Regions from separate parts of the Rhizobium sp. BK377 genome, predicted to be linked through region 3. Evidence: predicted binding sites of a transcription regulator. Region 3 holds the regulator's gene; each other region holds the start of a gene.
What was found. Region 3 encodes HrcA, which represses chaperone genes, less so after heat shock. Its sites were predicted from a motif close to GTTAGCACTCNCNNNNNGNGAGTGCTAAC; they were not measured.
Positions count from the first base shown of each region.

Region 1: a site for HrcA is predicted at 1,025-1,053, ahead of groES (co-chaperone GroES). Genes of this name have one in related genera too.
Region 2: a site for HrcA is predicted at 1,288-1,316, ahead of groES (co-chaperone GroES). Genes of this name have one in related genera too.

Region 1 is NZ_JACIAC010000010.1:93,242-96,518, reverse strand. Features, by position in the region: gene FHT92_RS27905 (oxidoreductase) at 1-185, shown strand, start outside; gene FHT92_RS27900 (hypothetical protein) at 262-552, opposite strand; gene FHT92_RS27895 (usg protein) at 650-922, opposite strand; gene groES (co-chaperone GroES) at 1,204-1,518, shown strand; gene groL (chaperonin GroEL) at 1,570-3,198, shown strand.
Region 2 is NZ_JACIAC010000001.1:1,000,876-1,004,152, forward strand. Features, by position in the region: gene FHT92_RS04970 (bifunctional riboflavin kinase/FAD synthetase) at 1-159, opposite strand, end outside; gene FHT92_RS04975 (TIGR01459 family HAD-type hydrolase) at 170-1,018, opposite strand; gene groES (co-chaperone GroES) at 1,373-1,669, shown strand; gene groL (chaperonin GroEL) at 1,726-3,277, shown strand, end outside.
Region 3 is NZ_JACIAC010000001.1:1,398,586-1,401,862, forward strand. Features, by position in the region: gene FHT92_RS06915 (nucleoside hydrolase) at 1-76, shown strand, start outside; gene grpE (nucleotide exchange factor GrpE) at 149-784, opposite strand; gene hrcA (heat-inducible transcriptional repressor HrcA) at 896-1,981, opposite strand; gene rph (ribonuclease PH) at 2,157-2,873, shown strand; gene FHT92_RS06935 (VOC family protein) at 2,947-3,277, shown strand, end outside.

The sequences.
Region 1 (3,277 bases), on a different contig from region 3:
AGCCGGGCGATCCAGTTCGCGGCGCGGCGGCCATAATCAGGGCAGTCGACGCAGCCGAGCCTCCTCTCCGGCTCCTCCTTGGTTCGGATGCATATAAGCTCGCGCAGGGACGCCTGGAGGTTCTGCGGAAGAATTTCGACGCCTGGCAACACGTGACAGTTAGCACGGACTTTCCGCAGAACTAAATTACAACAACATTCGGCCGGTGTCATAGACGCCGGCCGATTTTGGGGCTCGCTCCACCCCATACGCCACAATTCGCTAGTGAACGGCCATGCTCACCAATCGGTAGGGGTGGGCGGCTTTGAATTCTGAAAGCATTGTCGTTGCCTGCTGCAGCACGCGCTCAGCATTTCGAACGTCATCGCGCGCAAGCTCGTCGGCGTTGATCCGGATTGCCGCGGCCATGTTGTTGGATAGCACCGCAAAATGCTTGTTGCCTTCGACAAAGGCCTCCCGTGCTGTGTCCTCCAGAATCCGCGCGATATCGATGAGGGTCTCTTCGCGTTCCTCAACGCTAAGGTTCTTGATGACACTGATCTTTTCTTCCACGTTCCGTCACCCATTCCAAAAAGACATGAGATAGCGACCGAACTCATCGGCTTCGGTCGCAAGAAGAGCTAGGAAGATAAAAATCCAGTTTCAAGTCTCAGTGCAGCTTGAACTCGCCTTCGACATGGCGCCATTCGTTCGGCCCTATCAGGCGCTGGTGGGAATAGCGGACCGAATGCAGCGGCCCATCGAGATTGGTTTGCCAGAAATCCAGAAACTTATGCATCTCAGGGAAATCCGGCGCAAGATCGTAATCCTGCCAGACGTAGGTCTGCAGAACTGATTCAAAATCGGGAATGCGGTAGAGAATGTGAGCGGTGGTGAGCCCGTAGCCATTCAATTGACGTTCGAGATCCGATGAAAATCGCATGCTTCATCTCCGTTTCATGACAGTCAAAAGGTGGCGCAATTTTTTGCGGCCATCAACGGAATTGTGAACGTCTGATTCAGGTTTTCTGTTCCTTTCCAGTGTGTTAGCAGCCACCAAGTGCGAGTGCTAATTTTTTTCATTCGCCCTCTTGAAATCGAAAAAATGCAAAACCAGATCATTTTGCGCAAAACGCTCGACCGAGGTCTTTGCACCCGCCCGGACTGGTCATCCGGTCCGGCCAGGGGAACAACATAATCATTGTTTGTCCATCGGAGGAAAACATGTCGTTCCGACCGCTTCATGATCGCATTCTCGTCCGCCGTGTCGAATCGGAAGAAAAGACCAAAGGCGGCATCATCATCCCCGACACCGCCAAGGAAAAACCGCAGGAAGGCGAGGTCATCGCCGTCGGCTCCGGCGCGCGCAACGATGCCGGCCAGATCCAGGCGCTCGACGTCAAGGTCGGCGATCGCATTCTATTCGGCAAATGGTCCGGCACCGAGATCAAGATCAATGGGGAAGACCTTCTGATCATGAAGGAAAGCGATGTCATGGGCGTCATCGAAGCCCAGGCCGAGCACAAAAAGGCGGCCTGAGGCGCTTTCCAACCATCAGTCAAATAGCTGCCTATCAAAGGAGTGAAGAAAATGGCTGCAAAAGAAGTCAAGTTCCATACCGATGCCCGTGATCGCATGCTGCGAGGGGTCGATGTGCTGGCCAATGCGGTAAAGGTCACGCTCGGCCCGAAAGGGCGGAATGTGGTTATCGACAAGTCCTTCGGCGCGCCGCGCATCACCAAGGACGGTGTTTCGGTCGCCAAGGAAATCGAACTTGAAGACAAGTTCGAAAACATGGGCGCCCAGATGCTGCGCGAAGTCGCCTCCAAAACCAACGATCTTGCCGGTGACGGCACCACGACCGCCACGGTTCTCGCACAGGCCATCGTCAAGGAAGGCGCCAAGGCTGTCGCCTCCGGTATGAACCCGATGGACCTCAAGCGCGGTATCGACCTTGCCGTCGATGCGGTCGTTAGGGAACTGAAGGCAAACGCGCGCAAGATCTCGAACAACTCCGAGATCGCCCAGGTCGGCACCATCTCCGCCAATGGCGATGCCGAGATCGGCCGTTATCTCGCCGAGGCCATGGAAAAAGTCGGCAACGAAGGTGTGATCACGGTCGAAGAAGCCAAGACCGGTGAAACCGAACTCGAAGTCGTCGAAGGCATGCAGTTCGACCGCGGTTATCTCAGCCCATACTTCGTCACCAATGCCGACAAGATGCGGGTCGAATTCGAGGAACCCTATATCCTTATCCACGAAAAGAAGCTGTCGAACCTGCAATCGCTGCTTCCGATCCTCGAAGCTGTCGTCCAGTCGGGAAAGCCGCTCCTCATCATCGCTGAAGACGTCGAAGGCGAAGCTCTTGCGACCCTCGTCGTCAACAAGCTGCGCGGCGGCCTGAAGATTGCTGCTGTCAAGGCTCCGGGCTTCGGCGATCGCCGCAAGGCAATGCTCGAAGACATCGCTATCCTGACGGGCGGCACGGTCATCTCCGAAGACCTCGGCATCAAGCTCGAGAACGTCACGCTCAATATGCTTGGCCGCGCTAAGAAGGTGGCGATCGAGAAGGAGAATACGACCATCATCGACGGCGTCGGATCGAAGGCCGAAATCGACGGTCGCGTTGCCCAGATCAAGGCCCAGATCGAAGAAACCACCTCCGACTACGACCGCGAAAAGCTGCAGGAACGTCTTGCCAAGCTCGCTGGCGGGGTCGCGGTCATCCGCGTCGGCGGTTCGACTGAGGTCGAGGTTAAGGAAAAGAAGGATCGCGTCGACGACGCGCTGCATGCAACCCGTGCGGCTGTCGAGGAAGGCATTTTGCCGGGTGGCGGTGTTGCGCTGCTGCGTGCCGTCAGGGCCCTCGACAATCTACCCACAGCCAACGACGATCAGCGTGTCGGCGTCGATATCGTCCGCCGCGCGATTGAGTCGCCTGCCCGCCAGATTGCCGAAAACGCCGGTGCAGAAGGTTCGGTGATCGTTGGCAAGCTGCGTGAGAAGACTGACTTCTCCTACGGTTGGAACGCCCAGACCGGGGAATACGGCGACCTCTATGCGCAAGGCGTCATCGATCCGGCCAAGGTCGTGCGTACCGCGCTTCAGGATGCCGCTTCGGTTGCTGGCCTGCTGGTAACGACGGAAGCCATGATCGCCGAAAAACCCAAGAAAGATGCCGCGCCGGCCATGCCCGCCGGCCCTGGTATGGACTTCTAAAGCGATTGCGGAGGTCCGCTCCGTCTGCCGGGGCGGACCTCCCACATGCATCGAAACCAACCAAGTTCCATCGGTCGAG
Region 2 (3,277 bases), 400 kb from region 3:
AAGGGCGGGAATGCCGCGCTCTCTTGCAATATCGAGCGCCCGGTTCAACACCGACTGGTGGCCGCGATGGACGCCGTCGAAATTGCCGATGGCGACGACGCCGCCCTTCAGATGTTCGGGCAACGGATCGCGGGTTTCATTGCGGTGGAACACGGTCATCGGTTTTCTCTTATGCGAGGCGCGGCATCCACCACTTGGGTGCGGCTCTTTCCCGTTCGAGATAGGCGTGGAGGATCGCCTCGTCGGTCTCGCCGTTCAACGTATATTCCTTCGCGTGGATACCACCGCTGATGTAGAGAAGGTCGAGGCCATAATTCAAGGCGCCGCGGACATCCGTCGGCATGCCGTCCCCAATCGCCAGCACACGGTCAATCGGGAAGTCGCCGCGAACCTCACGGGCCGACGCAAGTGTCGCCTCATAGATTGGCCGGTGCGGCTTGCCGGCGATGCGGGTGGAGCCGCCGAGCTGCTCATAATAGGCGGCCATGGCGCCGGCGCACGGAATGATGCGGTGGCCGCGCTCGACGACGAGATCGGGATTGGCGCAGATCATCGGCACGTTGCGGGCTTTGAAGTCCAGCAGCATGTCGGTGTAATCCTCCGGCGTCTGCGTCTCGTCGTCGAAGAAGCCGGTGCAGACGACGGAGGTCGCCTCGCCGGCGGCGGCGCGCTCGATATCAAGGCCTTCAAGGATCGGATTGTCGCGCTCCGGGCCGAGCAGGAAAACCTCGCGCGGACCTTGGGCAATCAGTGCCCGGGTGACATCGCCGGAGGTGACGATGCGGTCATAGGCGCCGTCGGGCACGCCGATCTGGCGCAACTGCTCAACGACCTGCCAGGACACGCGCGGTGAATTGGTGATGAGAACGACGGTCAGGCCGGCGGCACGGGCGGCCTGCAGCGCCTCGCCGGCTTTCGGAAAGGGATCAATGCCGTTATGCACGACGCCCCAGACATCGCAGAGCAGCACATCATATCGATCGGTGATCTCGGAGAAGTTTGCAATCCGCTTTGCCATTCCGCTTTCCTGCTTCGCTTTCGGTCACCGGTGACATTGCAAAGGCGGACTTCAATGGCAAGGCATTTTCTCAGTCCGGAGAGGATGACGGAGGATGCAAACATGGCGGGATTAAACCTGCGCGGTCCCGCCAAGGCTTGTAGGAAAAGCCGGACGTGGCCCCGGCTCGGTAACCATATTGAGGAATCCCGCCCGCTTCCACAATTCCGGCGCAAAAATCCGTGAAGGCTCTTCTTGACTCCTTTTGGAGCCATCCCTAAATGCACGGCGCTAGCACTCACAGGAGTTGAGTGCTAACATCATCCTTGTGGGCCACCCCGGCTCGCGAATGTCATTTGATCGAGGGATTAGACAATGGCAAGCACCAATTTCCGCCCGCTTCACGATCGCGTCGTCGTTCGCCGCGTTGAATCCGAAGAGAAGACCAAGGGCGGCATCATCATCCCGGATACCGCTAAGGAAAAGCCGCAGGAAGGCGAAATCGTCGCTGTCGGCTCCGGCGCTCGTGACGAGTCCGGCAAGGTCGTAGCACTCGACGTCAAGGCTGGCGACCGCGTCCTGTTCGGCAAGTGGTCTGGCACCGAAGTCAAGATCAACGGCGAAGACCTTCTCATCATGAAGGAAGCCGACATCATGGGCATCATCGGCTAATCAGCCGGTTGTCTTTCATTTGATATCGTTGACACCCCTTTTCAGGAGTTCTCAAAATGGCAGCTAAAGAAGTAAAGTTCGGCCGCGGCGCGCGCGAAAAGATGCTGCGCGGCGTCGACATCCTCGCCGATGCAGTGAAGGTCACGCTCGGTCCGAAGGGCCGTAACGTCGTTATCGACAAGTCCTTCGGCGCGCCGCGCATCACTAAGGACGGTGTTTCGGTCGCCAAGGAAATCGAACTCGAAGACAAGTTCGAAAACATGGGCGCCCAGATGGTCCGCGAAGTTGCTTCGAAGACCAACGACGTCGCCGGTGACGGCACCACGACGGCCACGGTTCTCGCACAGGCCATCGTTCGCGAAGGCGCAAAGGCAGTTGCTGCCGGCATGAACCCGATGGACCTGAAGCGCGGTATCGACCTCGCTGTTGCCGAAGTCGTCAAGGATCTCCAGGCCAAGGCCAAGAAGATCAACACGTCGGAAGAAGTTGCCCAGGTCGGCACGATCTCCGCAAACGGCGAAAAGCAGATCGGTCTTGACATTGCTGAAGCAATGCAGAAGGTCGGCAACGAAGGCGTCATCACCGTCGAAGAAGCCAAGACCGCTGAAACCGAACTCGAAGTCGTCGAAGGCATGCAGTTCGACCGCGGTTATCTCAGCCCGTACTTCGTCACCAACCCGGAAAAGATGGTTGCTGACCTCGAAGACGCCTTCATCCTCCTGCACGAAAAGAAGCTCTCGAACCTGCAGTCCATGCTCCCGGTTCTTGAAGCTGTCGTTCAGACCGGCAAGCCGCTCCTCATCATCGCTGAAGACGTCGAAGGCGAAGCTCTTGCGACCCTCGTCGTCAACAAGCTGCGCGGCGGCCTGAAGATTGCTGCTGTCAAGGCTCCGGGCTTCGGCGATCGCCGTAAGGCCATGCTGGAAGACATCGCTATCCTGACGGGCGGCACTGTCATCTCCGAAGACCTCGGCATCAAGCTTGAGAGCGTCACGCTCGACATGCTCGGCCGCACCAAGAAGGTCTCGATCTCCAAGGAAAACACCACGATCGTCGACGGCGCCGGCGCTAAGTCCGACATCGAAGGCCGTGTTGCCCAGATCAAGGCCCAGATCGAAGAAACCACCTCCGACTACGACCGCGAAAAGCTGCAGGAACGTCTTGCCAAGCTCGCTGGCGGCGTTGCCGTCATCCGCGTCGGCGGTTCGACGGAAGTCGAAGTGAAGGAAAAGAAGGACCGCATCGACGACGCCCTCAACGCGACGCGCGCTGCTGTTCAGGAAGGTATCGTACCGGGCGGCGGCGTCGCTCTGCTGCGTTCTTCCACGAAGATCAAGGCCAAGGGCGAAAACGACGATCAGGAAGCTGGTATCAACATCGTTCGCCGCGCTCTCCAGGCTCTGGTTCGCCAGATCGCTGAAAACGCAGGTGACGAAGCTTCGATCGTTGTCGGCAAGATCCTCGACAAGAACGAAGACAACTACGGCTACAACGCCCAGACCGGCGAATATGGCGACCTGATCCAGCTCGGCATCGTCGACCCGGTCAAGGTTGTCCGTACGGCTCTGCAGAACGCAGCTTCGGTTGCTTCGCTGCTGATCACCACGG
Region 3 (3,277 bases):
CAATGCGAAGGTCATGCGCTACGTGGATGCCGACGGCTTCTTCGATCTGCTGATCGAGCGCTTTGCGCGAATATAGCCTGCAAACGAAGACTGATGTGAAAAAGGCCGCCGATGCGGCCTTTTTCAATTGTCAGGCATTCTCTTTGTTTCAGGCGTCCTTCTCGTCCAGCACCGAGTTGGCCTCGGCTTCCACGAGTTTCGGACCGCCCTTGGCGACGCCGACCATGGCCGGGCGCAGCACGCGCTCGCCGATGGAGAAGCCGGCCTGTACGACCTGCACGACCGTGTTGTTCGGCACTTCGGTATTCGGCACCTCGAACATCGCCTGATGGAAGTTCGGGTCGAACTTCTGGCCGACCGGCTCCAGCTTGCGAACGCCGTGGCGCTCCAGAGCCGAGAGCATGGAACGCTCGGTCATTTCGACACCTTCGATCAGCGTCGTCAGACCGGCATCAGCCGTTTCCTTCACTTCAGCAGGAATGGCATCGAGCGCACGGCGCAGGTTGTCCGAGACGGCCAGCATGTCGCGGGCGAAGCCTGCGACGGAATAAGACTTGGCGTCTTTGACCTCGCGCTCTGTGCGGCGGCGCAGATTGTCCATTTCGGCAGCGAGCCGCAGGTAGCGGTCGCGCAGCTCGGTATTTTCGGCCTTCAGAAGCTCAAGCGGATCGGGCTCGCTTGCGGCAGCTTCTTTCACGGCTTCATTTTCGACGTTTGCGGCAGCGTCGGCTGCGGCTTCTGCCGCAGTTGCGTCAGGTCCGTTCTGCGTCGTTTCATCGGTCATGACGGTCTCCGGTTAGTGTCTTCTCAGATGCGCCCGATATCGATGTTTGGCCGGAAAAAATCAAGTCTGCGTGACGAAGAAGCGAAGATTCGAGCGGTTTTGCGAAGTATTTCAGAGAGAACCGCGCGAAAGGCGCGAAACGAGCTGGGCGGTATAGTCCACCATCGGGACGATACGGGAATAATTGAGCCGGGTCGGGCCTATGACACCGACAGCGCCGACGATGCGGTCATCATCATCGCGATAAGGTGCGACGATTAATGAAGAGCCCGACAGCGAGAACAGCTTGTTTTCCGAGCCGATGAAGATGCGCACCCCCGGCCCGCTTTCAGCTAGGTTCAGGAGTTCGATCAAGCTGTCCTTCTTCTCCAGGTCGTCGAAGAGCAGGCGCAGCCGGTCGAGATCTTCCGCACCCACGCCTTCCAGAAGGTTTGCGCGGCCACGGATGATGAGCTGTGCCGGTTTGGTCTCGTCCGAACTGCCGGCCCATACGGCAATGCCGCGTTCCACGAGATCCCGCGACAGCGCATCAAGTTCATGGCGAACTTCGTCTTTCAGGCGGCTCAATTGCAGACGCAATTCCGGCAACGTCTGCCCGGTCATGTGCGCATTGAGAAAATTGGCAGCTTCGGTAAGTTGCGAAGAGGTGACGCCCGCAGGCAGCTCGATAATGCGGTTTTCCACCTGGTCGTGATCGCCGACAAGAACAGCCAGCGCCTTGGTCGGTTCCAGACGGATGAACTCGACATGTTTCAAGACCGGATCGCTCTTGGAAGTGATGACGAGGCCGGCACCGCGCGAGATGCCCGAGAGCATGCGGCTTGCCTCGTTCATCATCGATTCTACCGGATTGTCGCGGCTTCCAGCCCGAACCTGGCGGTCGATGCTGGCACGCTCCTCGACTGAGAGATCGCCGACCTGCATGAAGGCATCGACGAAGAAGCGCAGTCCAACCTGGGTCGGCAGGCGGCCGGCGCTGACATGCGGAGAATAGATAAGCCCGAGCTCCTCCAAATCGCTCATGACATTGCGAACGGAGGCAGGCGACAGCGACATGGGAAGAAGACGCGAGAGATTGCGAGAGCCGAGCGGCTCGCCATGCTCCAGATAGCCTTCGACGATGCGCCGGAAGATTTCCTTCGATCGTTCATCCAGCGCGGCCACGGCATCCGAAATTGATGTCGACCTGTAGCTCATGAACTTTCGCACCCGCACTGAATGATGTGAGGGAAATATAGCCAATCTGCCCCCGTGGCAAAAGGGAATTTGCAAATGCTCGCAGCCAATCGTAGAAGCTGGCGACGATACATGCATGCATGACACCGCCCGAGAAGCGCTCACGCTTTTCGGCATGATGTTTCAGGAGAAAAGAATGCGGCCTTCAGGCAGAAAAACCGACCAGATGCGCAAGGTCTCCTTCGAGCGCAATTTTTCCAAGCACGCGGAAGGCTCCTGTCTGGTGAAGTTCGGTGACACGCATGTGCTCTGCACGGCGAGCTTGGAAGACAAGACTCCGCCGTGGCTGCGCAACACCGGCAAGGGCTGGGTCACCGCCGAATATGGCATGCTGCCGCGCGCGACCGGCGAACGCATGAAGCGCGAAGCCGCCGCCGGCAAGCAGGGCGGCCGCACGCAGGAAATCCAACGCCTCATCGGCCGCTCGCTGCGGGCCGTTGTCGACTTGGCCGCGCTTGGCGAACGCCAGATCACGCTCGACTGCGATGTCATCCAGGCGGATGGCGGCACGCGCACGGCCTCGATCACCGGTGGCTGGATTGCGCTTTATGACTGCCTGCGCTGGATGGAAACGCGCAACATGATCAAGGCCGACCGCGTACTGAAGGATCATGTCGCAGCGATCTCCTGCGGGATCTTCGCCAAGCAGCCGGTGATCGACCTCGATTATCTCGAAGATTCCTCGGCCGAGACCGATGCCAATTTCGTCATGACGGGCGCCGGCGGCATCGTGGAGATTCAGGGCACGGCAGAAGGCACGCCTTTCAGCGAGGAAGAATTCTCCTCACTGATGGGCCTTGCCAAGGCAGGCATTTCCGAACTGGTCGACTTGCAGAAACAGGCGATCGCCTGAGGCTTTCTTCAAGCCTTGCTAGTAAATTTCCTCGTCCCTGCTTCCGGGGGCAAGGCCGGACAAAGGGCGGGTAATGGCGCACCCCATCGAAGGCATTCTTGAAACTGCGCTCTACGCAACCGATCTCGATGCGGCCGAGGCCTTCTATGGGACTGTGCTCGGCCTCGAGAAGATCGCACGTTCAGGCAACCGCCATGTCTTCTTCCGTTGCGGACCAGGCGTGCTCCTGATCTTCAACCCAGAGGAAACGGTGAAGCCACCGGCACCTGACAGCCTGCAGGTTCCGCCACATGGCACCACCGGAAAAGGTCATGTCTGCTTCAGGGTTCCGGGAGACAGTCTCGATGCGATGGCGGAGAAGCTGAAAGCCGCCGGCATCGGCATCGAATCCGAGGTTCACTGGC